DNA from 4 places in the Dechloromonas aquae genome. Region 2 is predicted to be linked to each of the others. Evidence: predicted binding sites of a transcription regulator. Region 2 holds the regulator's gene; each other region holds the start of a gene.

Region 1 (3,543 bases), 660 kb from region 2:
GATTCGAAGCCGGCGGCGATCAGTTCTTCCCAGATCAGCGGCAGTTGCTCGACGCGGGCACCGAACAGGTCGACCCGCTGGCCGCCGGTCACCTTGGTGTACAGGCCGTATTTCTTGGCCACCTGGCCGACCGCGATCAAGCCGTCGGGGGTGACTTCGCCGCCGGGCATGCGCGGGACCACCGAATAGGTGCCGTCCTTCTGGATGTTGCCCAGGTAGTAGTCGTTGCTGTCCTGCAGGCTGGCGAGTTCGCCCTTGAGCACGAAGTCGTTCCAGCATGAGGCGAGGATCGAGGCCGCCAGCGGCTTGCAGATGTCGCAGCCGAGGCCCTTGCCGTGGCGGGCAAGGAGTTCGGCGAAGGAGGTGATCTGGCCGACCCGGACCAGATGGAACAGCTCCTGCCGTGAATGCGGGAAATGTTCGCAAACGTGGTTGTTGACCGTGAGGCCGAGCTTGGCCATTTCCGCCTTCATCACCTGCGTCACCAGCGGGATGCAGCCGCCGCAGGTGGCGCCGGCCTTGGTGCAGGCCTTGATCTCGCCGATGCTGGTCTTGCCCTCGGCGACGGCGGCACGGATCTGGCCCTTGGTCACGTTGTTGCACGAGCAGATCAGCGCGCTGTCGGGCAGGGCGTCCGGCCCCAGTCCGGGCTTGGCCTTGCCGTCGCTGGCGGGGAGGATGAGGAATTCGGGATCGGCGGGCGGTGCGATGCCGTTCAGCACCATCTGCAGCAAGGTGCCGTATTCGTCGGCGTTGCCGATCAGCACCGCGCCGAGCAGGCGCTTGCCATCCTCGCTGAGGACGATCTTCTTGTAGATTTCCTTGCATTCGTCGACATAGCGGAAGCTGCGGCTGCCCGGCGTCTTGCCGTGCGCATCGCCGATGCTGGCGACATCGACGCCCATCAGCTTGAGCTTGGTGCTGAGGTCGGCACCGGCAAAGGCGGCGCCGACCTCGCCGGCGAGGTGGCGGGCGACGACGCGGGCCATTTCGTAACCCGGTGCGACCAGCCCGAACAGCTGGTCGTGCCAGGAGGCGCATTCGCCGATGGCGTAGATGTCCTTGTCGCTGGTCTGGCAGTGGTCGTTGACCGAGAAGCCGCCACGGGCGCCGACGGCCAGCGCGTTCTGCCGGGCCAGTTCGTCGCGCGGGCGGATCCCGGCCGAAAAGACGATCATGTCGGTTTCGAGATAGTGGCCGTCGGCGAACACCATGCGGTGCCGCGCCCGGGCGCCGTCACGGATTTCGACGGTGTTGCAGCCGGTATGCACGTGGGCGCCGAGGGCTTCGATCTTGTTGCGCAGGATGCGGCCACCTTCGTCGTCGACCTGCACTGCCATCAGGCGCGGAGCGAATTCGACGACGTGGGTTTCCAGTCCGAGATCCTTGAGTGCCTTGGCGCATTCCAGCCCGAGCAGGCCGCCGCCGACGACCACGCCGCTGCTGGAGATGGCGCCCGAGGCTTTCATTCCTTCCAGATCCTCAATCGTGCGATAGACGAAGCAGTGCGGGCGGTCGTTGCCGGGCAGCGCCGGGACGAAAGGGTAGGAGCCGGTGGCGATCACCAGCTTGTCGTAAGGCAGCGTGTCGCCGTCCTGGGTGGTGACGGTCTTGTGCTGGCGGTCGATTGCTGCTGCCTTGGTGTTGAGGCGCAGGGCGAAGCCGCTGGCGGCGAAGAAGTCGGGAGCGACCAGCGACAGGTCGTCGGCGCTCTTGCCGCTGAAGAATTCCGACAAATGGACGCGGTCGTAGGCGGTGCGCGGTTCTTCGCACAGCACCGTGACTTCTACTCCAGGCAGAGCGCGTTGATGCAGTTCTTCAAGGAACTTGTGGCCCACCATGCCGTGGCCGATGACGATTATCTTCATGCTCGTTCTCACCTGCCGCTTCGGTGGAACGTCGCGTTGCGACCCGCCGTGCCTTGCCGGCACTGGGGTTTGGCGCTGTCCGAAAGCGGCTCTGTCGATTAGGGAAACCCGGTCGTGCGCAAGGCTGACCGGATACCGACACCGTTGTCGGAAAGCTTTGCCCTTGGCTACTTTGCGGCGGGCTGTTCAGCTTAAAGCACGACGCGTGCCAGATGCTCGCAGGGGCGGATTTCCCTCCTGCGCCGGGGGGGAAGCGTGCAACAGCGACGGATCGCCTGCCCGTTAATGTGCATCTGAGCCCGTTCATGGGGCAGGCGCCGAAACTTTTGTTCCATTTTGGTGCGGATGCACTGTGGCTGGGCTAGCGGAAAGAAGTGCGGAAGGGCTTGCCCGGTACTCGACTTTTTTAAATATTTCGATAATATTCGAAATATGGAAACACTGAATGCTGCTGAACTGCTGGCTGCTCTCGGGCATGAGTCCCGCCTTGCCATCTTCCGTCTCTTGGTTGAAGCCGGGCCGGCCGGGGTGACGGCGAGCGCGATTGGCGAACGGCTGGGGATGGCGCCGGCGACTTTGTCCTTTCATCTGGCCCATCTGAGCCGGGTGGGGCTGATCACCGGGGAGCGGGAAAGCCGTTTCATCCGTTATTCCGCAAGCTACGCGACGATGGATGAACTGATCGCCTTCCTGACCCGCAATTGCTGCCAGGGCGAAGCCTGCCTGCCGAAAACCGCCTGCTGCGACACGATTGAAAAGCGTCGCGCTGATCTGGAGAAACCCTGATGTCCACGTTGAAAACTGTGCTGGTGCTGTGCACCGGCAATTCCTGTCGCTCGCAAATGGGCGAAGCCATCCTCAATCACGATCTGGCCGGGCTGGTGCGCGGCATTTCCGCCGGCACCCGGCCGCAACCCAAGGTGGCCGATGGCGCGCTTGAAGCGCTGCGCCTGGCCGGCCTGCCGACCGCGGGGTTGCACCCCAAGGACGTCGAGGCCGTGATGGACGAGGCAATCGACCTGGTGGTCAGCGTGTGTGACAACGCCAAGGAAACCTGTCCGGTCTTTCCGCGGCCGGTGGCGCGCATTCATCTGCCTTTCCACGATCCGCACGGCGAACCGCTGGCCAGCTTTGTTGCCGTCCGCGACGACATCCGCGCCCGCCTGGTGCCGGCAGTACGGGCAGCGCTGGGTCTGGGGGAAGCCTGATGTCGGCACAATGCGAAATCACCGCCAAGGCGGCAGCCGGCGCGCCGATGAGCGTTTTTGAGCGCTATCTGACGCTCTGGGTCGGCCTCTGCATCGTCGCCGGGATTGCCCTCGGCCAGCTGGCACCCGGCGTGTTCCAGGCCATCGGTCGGCTGGAGGTGGCGCAGGTCAATCTGCCGGTCGGTCTGCTGATCTGGGTGATGATCATCCCGATGCTGGTCAAGGTCGATTTCGGCGCGCTGCATGAAGTGAAGCAGCATGTGCGCGGGATTGGCGTGACGCTGTTCGTCAATTGGCTGGTCAAGCCGTTCTCGATGGCTTTCCTCGGCTGGTTGTTCGTGCGCAACCTGTTTGCGCCGCTGTTGCCGGCCGAGCAGCTCGACAGCTACATCGCCGGCCTGATCCTGTTGGCAGCGGCACCCTGTACCGCGATGGTTTTCGTCTGGAGCCGGCTGTCGAATGGCGAC
Region 2 (3,543 bases):
GATGAAGATCGGGGTCATGTTCGGTTCGCCGGAAACCACCACCGGCGGCAACGCACTCAAGTTCTATGCCTCGGTACGGATGGACATCCGCCGCATCGGCGGGATCAAGAAGGGCGACGAAGTGATTGGCAACGAAACCAAGGTCAAGATCGTCAAGAACAAGGTGTCGCCACCGTTCCGCGAAGCCATTTTCGACATCCTCTACGGCGAGGGGATTTCCCGCGAGGGTGAAATCATCGAAATGGGTGTCGCCCACAAGCTGATCGACAAGTCCGGTGCCTGGTATTCGTACAAGGGTGAAAAGATTGGCCAGGGCAAGGACAACGCCCGCGAATTCCTGCGCGCCCATCCGGAAATCGCTCAGGAAGTCGAGGCGCAGATTCGCGAAGCGGCCAGCGTCACCGTGATCAAACCGAGCAAGTCGGCACCGGCCGATGCCTGATCTGCGTGTGCGCGCCCTGCAGTTGCTGACCCGGCGCGAATACAGCCGGGCAGCACTGAAAGCGAAACTCGCTGCGCACGCCGAATCGGAAGAAGAACTGAACGCCGTGCTCGACTCGCTGCAAGCCGAACGACTGCTCTCCGACCAGCGCTATGCGGCGGAGCGGGTAGCTGCCCGTGGCGCGCGCTATGGCAACGCCAGGTTGCGCCAGGAGTTGCGCCAGCAAGGCATCGGCGATGATGAAATTGCCGCTGCCCTGCCCGAGGCCGGCGACGAAGGCGCGCGTTGTCGCCAGGTCTGGCAACGCAAGTTCACCCACCTGCCGGATAGCCCCGCAGAACGGGCCAGGCAACAGCGCTTTCTGCACTATCGTGGCTTTTCGTCAGCGGCGATCCGCTGCGTCCTGCGCGGAGATGATGAATCATGAGCAGCACCCTCGCCCGCCTGTCGGCACACAACCTGAAGAAACGCTACAAGGCCCGCACCGTGGTCGAGGATGTGTCGTTCAATGTCGGCGCCGGCGAGGTGGTCGGTCTGCTGGGGCCCAACGGTGCCGGCAAGACTACCTGTTTCTACATGATCGTTGGCCTTGTCGCCTCGGATGGCGGCGAGGTCTATATCGACGACGAACGCCTGACCCATCTGCCGATGCATCGGCGCGCGCAGCAGGGTTTGTCCTACCTGCCGCAGGAGGCTTCGGTCTTCCGCAAGCTCAACGTCGAGGACAACATCCGGGCGATTCTCGAACTGCTCGACCTGCCCGAGAGCGAGGTCAATGCCCGGCTCGAAAACCTGCTCGGCGAACTGCACATTGGCCATGTTCGCCATGTCAATGCCGCCGCCCTGTCGGGTGGCGAGCGGCGGCGAGTCGAAATTGCCCGGGCGCTGGCGACCAATCCGCGCTTCATCCTGCTCGATGAGCCTTTTGCCGGTGTCGACCCGATTGCCGTGCTGGAGATTCAGAAAATCATCCGTTTCCTCAAAGAGCGCGGGATCGGCGTGCTGATCACCGATCATAATGTGCGCGAAACCTTGGGGATCTGCGATCACGCCTACATCATCAATGCCGGGCACGTGCTCGCCTCTGGACGCCCGGACGAAATCGTCGATAATGAAAGCGTGCGCAAAGTTTATCTCGGCGAGCATTTCCGCCTCTGACGCACCCAGGCCCGGAAACCCGCAGCAACAATGAAGCCCGCCCTCCAGCTCAAACTCTCCCAGCATCTGGCGCTGACGCCGCAACTGCAACAGTCGATCAAACTGCTGCAGCTGTCGACCATCGAGATGCAACAGGAGATTGAGCGTTACCTGCTTGAGAACCCGCTGCTCGAGCGCGACGATGACGTGCCGGAGTCCTTTGCCTCGGCCCAGTCCTTCGACAGCCCCTACCAGCAGGAGGCGAGCCAGTCTGAGACTGCTTCCGAACCGGCTGCGCAGGGCGATGATCGCGATAGCGAGCCCCCGATCACTCCGGCCGATGTCGACGATGACCGCTGGGCCAGCGATGCCGGTACCTATAGCGGTGCCGGGCGTGACGAGGACGACGACAGCGACGCCCAGGATATCCACGCGGCAACGACCAGCCTGCGCGATCATCTCGGCTGGCAGTTGGGGATGACCCAGTTGTCGGAGCGCGACCGCTCGCTGGTCCGTTTCCTGATCGAGGCCCTCGACGACGACGGCTATCTATCAACGCCGCTGGTCGAATTGTGGGAAACCCTGCCGCCGGAATACGAAATCGAGCTCGAAGAACTCGAAATCGCGCTCAAGCACATCCAGAATTTTGACCCGACCGGGATTGGCGCCCGTTCGCCGCAGGAGTGCCTGGCTTTGCAGTTGCGGGCTTTGCCCGTCAGCCGGGAGGGCGAGTTGGCACTGCGGATCGTCGAGCAGCATCTGGAACTGCTGGCCGCCCGTGATTTTGCCAAGCTCAAGCGCCTGACTTCCTCCGACGATGCCGCCCTGAAGGCTGCGCACGCGCTGATCGTCAGCCTGAATCCACGACCCGGTGCGCATTTTGCAGCGCACGATGCGCGCTACATTACGCCCGACGTGATCGTCAAAAAGCTCAAGGGCAAGTGGACGGCTTACATCAACCCCGATGCCTATCCGCGCTTGCGCGTCAATCGTCTCTATGCCGAAATCCTGGCCCAGCAGCGGCGTGGCAATGGCAACCTGACGGGCCAGTTGCAGGAAGCCCGCTGGCTGATCAAGAACGTGCAGCAGCGTTTCGACACCATCCTGCGGGTGTCGCAGGCGATCGTCGAGCGCCAGAAGCAGTTCTTTGAACACGGCGAGGTCGCAATGCGCCCGCTGGTTCTGCGCGAAATCGCCGATATTCTCGATTTGCACGAGTCGACCGTGTCACGCGTCACCAGCCAGAAGTTCATGGCCACCCCGCGCGGCATCTTCGAACTCAAATATTTCTTCGGCAGTCATGTGTCCACCGATACCGGTGGCGCTTGCTCTGCAACTGCCATCCGGGCACTGATCAAGCAATTGATTGGGGCCGAGGATGGCAAAAAGCCCTTGTCGGATAGTCAAATATCCGAAATACTAGGCCAGCAGGGAATCGTTGTAGCCCGACGGACGGTAGCGAAGTACCGTGAGTCGCTCAACATCCCGCCGGTCAATTTACGCAAGACCCTGTAGAGAGAGGAGAAAACATGAATCTGCAGATCAGTGGTCACCACATCGAAGTTACGCCGGCTCTGCGCGAATACGTCGAGAACAAGCTGGACCCCGTGGTTCGTCACTTTGACAAGGTGACGGGCGTGAACGTCGTCCTGTCCGTCGAAAAGCTCAAGCAGAAGGCCGAAGTGACCATGCATGTTCCGGGTAAGGATCTGCATGTCGAAGAAGCCGGCGACGACCTGTACGCCGCCATCGACGCCCTGTTTGACAAGCTGGATCGTCAGGTCCAGAAGCACAAGCAGAAGCTGCAGGATCACCATCGCGGCGAAAAGCCCACCCTGCAAGCTGCCGAATAAGCACTGCCCGGCCGTGCTTCCTTGGGGAGTACGGCCTTTGCTTTATCTTTTCCTATGAATCCCCTGAACACTATCCTGTCTGCCGACCGCGTTGTCCTCGACCTTGAGGCC
Region 3 (3,543 bases), 1.2 Mb from region 2:
TCGACGAGAGGTTTTCGGCGTCGGTCACCATGAATTTCAGCACATTTTCAGCGTTGACCGTGGCATAGCGCGCAGCAAACACGGCATCCAGGCTATTCAGGGTCAGCACGGCCTGCCAGTTCTGATTGGCGGCAGCCTCGGGCTGCGGCACCAGCGACATCTGCCAGGTGACGTCGAGCAGGCGGGCCAGGTTTTCGGCGCGTTCGATATAGCGTGCCATCCAGAACAGATGGTCGGCGGTACGGCTCAGCATTTTCTTTCTCCCTAAACTCAGTCTTCCAGCACCCAGGTATCCTTGGTCCCGCCGCCCTGCGACGAATTGACCACCAGCGAGCCCTTGGTCAGCGCCACTCGCGTCAGTCCGCCCGGCGCCATCTGGATACACTTGCCCGACGACAGGACGAAGGGCCGCAGGTCGAGGTGGCGCGGCGCGATGCCTTCCTCGACAAAGGTCGGACAATTCGACAGCGCCAGCGTCGGCTGCGCGATGTAGCCGTCCGGCTTGCTCAGCAGCAACTGCCGGAAGTGCTCGATCTGATCGGGCGTCGCCGCCGGGCCGACCAGCATCCCGTAGCCGCCGGCGCCGTGCACTTCCTTGACGACCAGTTCAGGCAGATGTGCCAGCACGTACTTGAGATCGTCGGGCTTGCGACACATGTAGGTCGGGACGTTGTTCAGCTTCGGCTCCTCGCCGAGGTAGAACTTGATCATCTCCGGCACGTAGGGATAGATCGACTTGTCGTCGGCGACCCCGGTACCGATGGCATTGGCCAGGGTCACGTTGCCCGCCTGGTAGGCCTTGAGCAGGCCGGGTACGCCCAGCGCGGAGTCGGGACGAAAGGCGAGCGGATCGAGGAAGTCGTCGTCAATCCGGCGGTAGATCACATCGACCCGCTGCGGCCCCTGGGTGGTGCGCATGTATACCACTTCATCCTTGACGAACAGGTCGCGGCCTTCGACCAGCTCAACCCCCATCTGCTGCGCCAGGAAAGTATGTTCGAAGTAGGCTGAGTTGTAGGCGCCGGGCGTCAGTACCACTACTGTCGGATCGTTGACGCCGTTGGGCGCCACCGCGCGCAGCTTTTCCAGCAAGAGGTCGGGGTAGTGCTGGACCGGCGCCACCTTGTGCCGGGCGAACAGCTCGGGGAACAGGCGCATCATCATCTTGCGGTCTTCGAGCATGTACGAGACGCCGGAAGGCACGCGCAAGTTGTCCTCCAGCACGTAGAACTCGCCGGCGCCGGCACGCACCACGTCAACCCCGGCGATGTGGGCATAAACCCCGCCCGGCACGTCGACGCCCTGCATCACCGGCCGGTACTGGGCATTGTTCAGTACCTGCTCGGCCGGGATGATGCCGGCCTTGAGAATTTCCTGATCGTGGTAGATGTCCCACAGGAACAGGTTGAGGGCGCGCACCCGCTGGCGCATCCCGGATTCCAGCGCCTTCCATTCCGCTGCCGGAATGATCCGCGGCACGATATCGAAGGGAATCAGACGCTCCTTGCCGGCTTCTTCGCCATAGACTGCGAAGGTGATCCCGACGCGGTGAAAGGCGAGGTCGGCTTCGGCCCGCTTGCGCTCGATGCGCTCAGCCGGGGTTGTTTCAAGCCACTCGGCGTAGGCGCGGTAATGCGCCCGGACCTCGCCGTCTGCTGCATACATCTCGTTATAGAAGTTCATGATGTGCTCGCTGCTGATCTTGATAGGCAGAGAGCATTTAGCACTTAGCATGCCATCGGAAAATGCGCCAAAAACCGAAAAAACCCGGGATTTGATCGCAAAAACGGCACCAAAACGGGGGGGGATGCCTTGTTTTGGTGCCACCTGGAGAGCACTATCCCGGTGCAAAAATGGCCCGCCATACAGGTTGACCGTGTCAACGCAACACGGGGCCCGCAGGCCCCGTGTTCGGTTGCGCCGGATCGGCGCGCTTATTTGATGTAGCGGAAGTAGGACACCAGCTTGCTCAGGCGGGCAGCGGTTTCGCTCATTTCGCGCGTATTGTCGGCAGCCATCCGCACCGTGCCGACGGTCTGCTCGATTCCCGCGACGATGCCCTCGATCTGGGCCAGAATGTCGCGACCGGCCTGACTCTGTTCACGGGTCGCATCCGCAATATGACGCGACATGTTGGCCACTTCGCCACTGTGATGGTCAACCTGACCCAGGCCATCCTCGGCGGCAGTCATCGAGCTATCGGTTTTGGCGACCTGCTGGCCAGCATTCTCCATGCCACTGACGGCGATCTGGGTAATCCGCTGGATTTCGCCGACCGTTGAGGTGATTTCCTTGGTCTGCAGGCTGGCCCGCTCGGCCAGTTTGCGCACCTCGTCGGCGACCACGGCAAAGCCACGACCGCTCTCGCCGGCCCGCGCCGCCTCAATCGCTGCGTTGAGTGCCAGCAGGTTGGTCTGGTCAGCAACTTCCTCGATGGTCCGGGTCACCGCGCCAATCGCAAAAATCGACTTGAACAGCTCGGCCATGGTGTTGCCGGCACCGTTGACCGTATGCACCACCTCCTGCGTTGCCTGCCGGCTCTGCTGCATGCTGCCGACCGCCTGATCAAGCAAGCGCCGCGACTCTTCGACTGCAGCTGCGGTAGCCTGCGAATCGTCGGCCACCTGGGCAATCGAAGCATTGATTTCCTCGACCGCCGCTGCAATCCGGTTCACCGAGTCAGCCTGCATTTCAGTCGTGCTATGGGTCTGCTCCATTCCCACCGCCAGACCGCTGGCTGAACTTTCAACCGTCTTCGCAGCCTCGTCGATCTCCGCCATCATGCTCTTGAGATGGGTCTGCATGCTGATCAGCGCATCGTTGACCTTGCCCAGTTCGTCCCGGCGATGCAGCGGAATCTGGTCGGTCAGGTCGCCCTGGGCAATATGATCGAGACGCCCGATGATCCGTTCGATGATGGTGAAGACCTTGCCCTGCAGCAGCATCAAGCCGACACCGACACCGATACTGCTGATTCCGAGCAACTGCAGCAATGACGACACCGCGGCCTGGGACAAGCCCAGCGAAGCGCCGAACTGGTGCAACAGACCGCCGATCAGGTGTGCCAGGATCAGATAGCCGACCGCCGCGTTGAATTTGCTGCGCAGCGAAATCCGGCTCCACAACGAAGCCTTTGGCAAGCTGGCCTTGCCCTGCTGCAACTGGCGGTAAAGTCCCTCGGCTTCGCTGACCTGCTGCCGCGTCGGCTCGGTTCGCACCGACATGTAACCGATGGTCTGATTGTTCTTGCGCACCGGCACCACCAGCGCATCGACCCAATAGAAGTCGCCGTTTTTGCAGCGGTTCTTGACCACGCCGCGCCAGGGCCGCCCCTGCTTGATGGTGTCCCACAAATCCTGAAACGCCACCGGCGGCATGTCCGGATGGCGCACCATGTTGTGATTGAAGCCGATCAATTCGTCGCGGGTGAAGCCCGACAGTTCGACAAAGGTATCGTTCGCGTAGGTAATCGCGCCCTTCAGATCGGTTTTGGAAACAACATATTTTCCTTTTGGGAAAGGCTGCTCATTCTGGGTAATTGGC
Region 4 (3,543 bases), 1.8 Mb from region 2:
GGCGCCGGTACCCAAATCGAGCCCGAGCGAGAAGCCGAACCATGGCTGAACCCCAGGCAGAATCACCGCCAGCACGGCCGGCCGGCTTGCCAGCCGAGTTAGCGACAAACTCGGTTGCAAGCTCAGCGACCGATTCAGCAGCCAACTCAGCAGACCATTCACCGGCTGCCCCGACCACTGAATCAGCCACCCAAGCCCTAGCCACAGCCTCGTTCGCCGCGCCCTCTCCGGCCCCCGGCGACAGCCCTGCCGAGGTCTTCGCCCAGGCCCCGACGGCAGCACCAGACAACCCGGCGGCCCGGCTGGCCCCGCTGCCTTATGCCCGCCGCCAGGCGCTGAGCCGTCTTGCCGAAGCCCAGCCAGGCATCGTTCAGGAACGACTGCAGGCCCGCCTGCAAGCGCTGACGGCGCAAATCGAGCAAATGCAAGCGGCCGCGACGGCGCCCCCTCCGGCCGCCAGCGCAACGGCCGTGGCCGAACCCGCCAGCCCGCTCGCCGAACTGCTGGCTTACATCGGCGAGCAGGCCTTGCCTGACCTCCCCTTTGCCGAGCAAAAATCCCGTATTTCCACGGTCGACCGTGGAAATAGCGAAAAAAGCAGCGCGCCGCTGCCCATCGGCCAAAGCACCGCCGCACCGGAACTCAAGGCGGTGGCCTATTTCCGCGACGCCTGGTCACGCCTCAGCACCGAACAGCAACTGACGCAAACCCTGGCCCAGGCCCCGGAAAACGCCGGCCCGATGAACTCGCAGCATCTGGTGCTGCGCAGCCTGCAAGTGATGCGCGAGGTCGCCCCGGACTATCTGCAGGGCTTCATGTCCTACATCGACACCCTGATCTGGCTGGAGCAGGTCGACCCGACCCGCATCCCGGCCAAGGCCGCCGGCGAAAGCGACAAGAAACCGCGCAGCAGCAAGCGCCCGGCGAGCAAACGCCAGGCCTGAGCAGCCACCCGGAATTATGACAAACGACTGTTTTCCCCATCCGGTCAGTAAGTTATGGTCAAGACACACTGTCTTTCCCCGGGGGAGCTATAGTTCCCCAACGGCCAACGCTAATGTAGTAGCGTCAACCTGCCGGCCGGCTCGACCACGCTGACAGGCGGGGATGGCGGCAGCAACGGCAGTGCCAGCGACACCCTGCCCGCCGATCTCGGCTTCATCCTGCACGGCGACAACAGCGTCGAATACCCGACCAGCGCAATCGATTCCGCCTATGACTACAACACGCTGATGCTGCTTGGCGTATCCGGCACTCCGCTCAGAACCGCCAACCGGAACACCGGAAAACAGAAAATGCCCGTTGTCACGGTCGACCGTGACAACGGGCATTTTTCCCTCTGATCCCCTCCCGGGAAAGGCCGGGCGACTCCGGATCGGCTGTGCTCAGTCGCTTCGCCAGCGGGGGATGCTTGCCGCGTGCCCCTGGGAGGAGTAGGCACGCGGGGGAAGCCCGCAGCACAGCAGATACCGAAAGTCGCCCTCCTTTGGACGACCAAGGGGGATCGGTCGTTCTTTACCGTGCGCCGCTCAGCGAGTGAGCGGCCCGGCGCCGGAATTCCTGGCGGCGTCTTCCTTCATGTGCTTGAGCGCATAACCGCCGATGTACCACGCCATCCCGAGGATGAAGACGATGGTAAACAAGCTCAGCAAGCCGATATCCGAGGTCAGCAACAACTCCCATGCCATGATGCGTTCTCCCTGTTTCTGTCGTTGAGTGATGGATCAAACACAAACCACCCCCAGCCTTTTGCACAAGCCATGCCAGAATCAAGAACACAATCACAACCCATTGATTAAATTTAACAAAACAAAAAACAAAGCTTTCTTTCCCGCCCCTGGCCGCCGGCTTTTACCCGCCCCCGGTCAAAACTGACCGCCAGCAATGGCAGTAAGCACCAATTCTGACAAATCGACCTTGCGCCCTTCCCCGCTTGACGCGGCTCGCCGCGTTTGCCGATAATCGCCGCCTCTGCGGGAGAGCGGGCTGCAACAGCCCCGCCGAAGGCGCAAACTCCCATAATCGCTCAGGCTCAGGAACCGCAGGACCGTTACGCTAACTGGAGAGAAGCCGGCCGCCGCTGCGGTGCGGGACTCACCGAAGGGGCAGGCACCTGGTGCCGAAACTCTCAGGTAAAAGGACAGGGGGAGAAGCACCACCCTGCTGCCGGCACCGCGATTGCGGCCGGCCCTGACCTGTGAGCCCTGCCATGCCCGTCCTTGCCTTTCCCTGGTCGCCCTCCGGCGCCGTCGTCACCGCCCTCGCCCCCCTGACCACGGTCGACATCCTGCCCGGCATCTACCTGATTGCGATTGCCGCCGAGGCGATCTCCGGCGCCCTGGCCGCCGGGCGCCGGCAAATGGATATTTTCGGGGTCGCCGTCATTGCCTTTGTCACCGCGCTTGGCGGCGGCACCTTGCGCGACGTGATTCTCGGCAATTTTCCGGTGGGCTGGACGCAGCACCCGGAATACGTCGCGCTGGTGCTAGGTGCCGGCCTGCTGACGCCGCTGGTCGCCCGCCACCTGCATCACCTCAAGCATCTCTTCCTCAGCCTTGATGCGCTCGGCTTGGTCGCCTTTTCGCTGATCGGCTGCAGCATCGCGCAAAAACTCGGCTACTCGCCGCTGATCGCGGTCATGGCCGGCATGCTCACCGGCATCAGCGGCGGCGTGATCCGCGACGTGCTGTGCAACCAGGTGCCGGTCGTCTTCCGCCGCGAACTCTACGCCAGCGTCTCGCTGGCTGTCTGCCTGCTTTTTCTGGCGCTGCAAGCCCTCGGACTGGAGCGCAACGGCAATGTCCTGCTCTGCTTTGCCGCCGGCTTCAGCTTCCGCATGCTGGCGCTACACCGCGCCTGGCGGCTGCCGACCTTCAGCTACGCGCAACGCTGGGAGTAAAACCGGCTCAAGCCGGCGCCGGGCAGGCCAACCCGGCAAACACCCCGGCCAGGCACGCCACCTTGGCCGCCGCTGCCGTTCGGCAAGGCGCAGCCCCGGCATCGTTCCGGCAAACAAAAAAGCGATGCCGGAACGCACCGCCACCCTTGCCCCACTACCCAAGCCGCGCCACGCAATAGCGGCCCGCCTGAGCCGGCAGCGGGCTACGGGTACATCGGCTTGCCGTCGTTGAGGTAGAGCCAGCCCTTGACGACCCGGTAGATCAGCCAGATGCCGTTGGCCGCCAGCACCAGCCAGCCGACCAGCAGGATGAAAGTCAGCCAGCCGACAGCCATCCACAGCAGCCCGAACCAGAAGGTGCGAATCTGCCAGCGAAAATGGCTTTCGAGATAAGTCCCGAGCACATCGTCGCGCTTGACGTAATTGACGATGATCGCCACCACCGCCGTCACCCCGAACAGGCAGGAAGCCGCGTACAAGGCATACAACACCGTGGTCAGGGTTTTTGCCGACTGCAGCCGCTGCTCGTCACTCAAGACATCCATCGCGCTCTCCTCCCGCCACCGACCGCGCAGTCGGCAGAAAAAAACGTCAAATCCACGGTCGACCGTGGCAGAAGCAAAAAACCGCCGCCACGACTCAGC

Evidence for each region. The regulator sigma-54, encoded in region 2, starts transcription at its own class of promoters, with help from an activator protein. The targets are predictions, from matches to a motif close to TGGCACGCTTNCTGCTNA.
Region 1: the regulator sigma-54 is predicted to act here: its motif matches at 2,062-2,079, upstream of nirB (nitrite reductase large subunit NirB).
Region 3: the regulator sigma-54 is predicted to act here: its motif matches at 1,721-1,738, upstream of VX159_RS11030 (circularly permuted type 2 ATP-grasp protein).
Region 4: the regulator sigma-54 is predicted to act here: its motif matches at 1,749-1,766, upstream of VX159_RS08540 (DUF3149 domain-containing protein).

What each region holds. Positions count from the first base shown of each region.
Region 1 is NZ_CP144212.1:2,996,758-3,000,300, reverse strand. Features, by position in the region: gene nirB (nitrite reductase large subunit NirB) at 1-1,868, opposite strand, end outside; gene VX159_RS13705 (ArsR/SmtB family transcription factor) at 2,301-2,654, shown strand; gene VX159_RS13700 (arsenate reductase ArsC) at 2,654-3,076, shown strand; gene arsB (ACR3 family arsenite efflux transporter) at 3,076-3,543, shown strand, end outside.
Region 2 is NZ_CP144212.1:91,981-95,523, forward strand. Features, by position in the region: gene recA (recombinase RecA) at 1-442, shown strand, start outside; gene recX (recombination regulator RecX) at 435-869, shown strand; gene lptB (LPS export ABC transporter ATP-binding protein) at 866-1,600, shown strand; gene VX159_RS00500 (RNA polymerase factor sigma-54) at 1,631-3,094, shown strand; gene hpf (ribosome hibernation-promoting factor, HPF/YfiA family) at 3,109-3,432, shown strand; gene ptsN (PTS IIA-like nitrogen regulatory protein PtsN) at 3,487-3,543, shown strand, end outside.
Region 3 is NZ_CP144212.1:2,436,522-2,440,064, forward strand. Features, by position in the region: gene VX159_RS11025 (alpha-E domain-containing protein) at 1-253, opposite strand, end outside; gene VX159_RS11030 (circularly permuted type 2 ATP-grasp protein) at 271-1,683, opposite strand; gene VX159_RS11035 (methyl-accepting chemotaxis protein) at 1,935-3,543, opposite strand, start outside.
Region 4 is NZ_CP144212.1:1,875,394-1,878,936, forward strand. Features, by position in the region: gene VX159_RS08525 (OmpA family protein) at 1-49, shown strand, start outside; gene VX159_RS08530 (DUF2894 domain-containing protein) at 42-944, shown strand; gene VX159_RS08535 (hypothetical protein) at 1,032-1,331, opposite strand; gene VX159_RS08540 (DUF3149 domain-containing protein) at 1,530-1,688, opposite strand; glycine riboswitch at 1,965-2,052, shown strand; gene VX159_RS08545 (trimeric intracellular cation channel family protein) at 2,285-2,899, shown strand; gene VX159_RS08550 (DUF4870 family protein) at 3,103-3,444, opposite strand.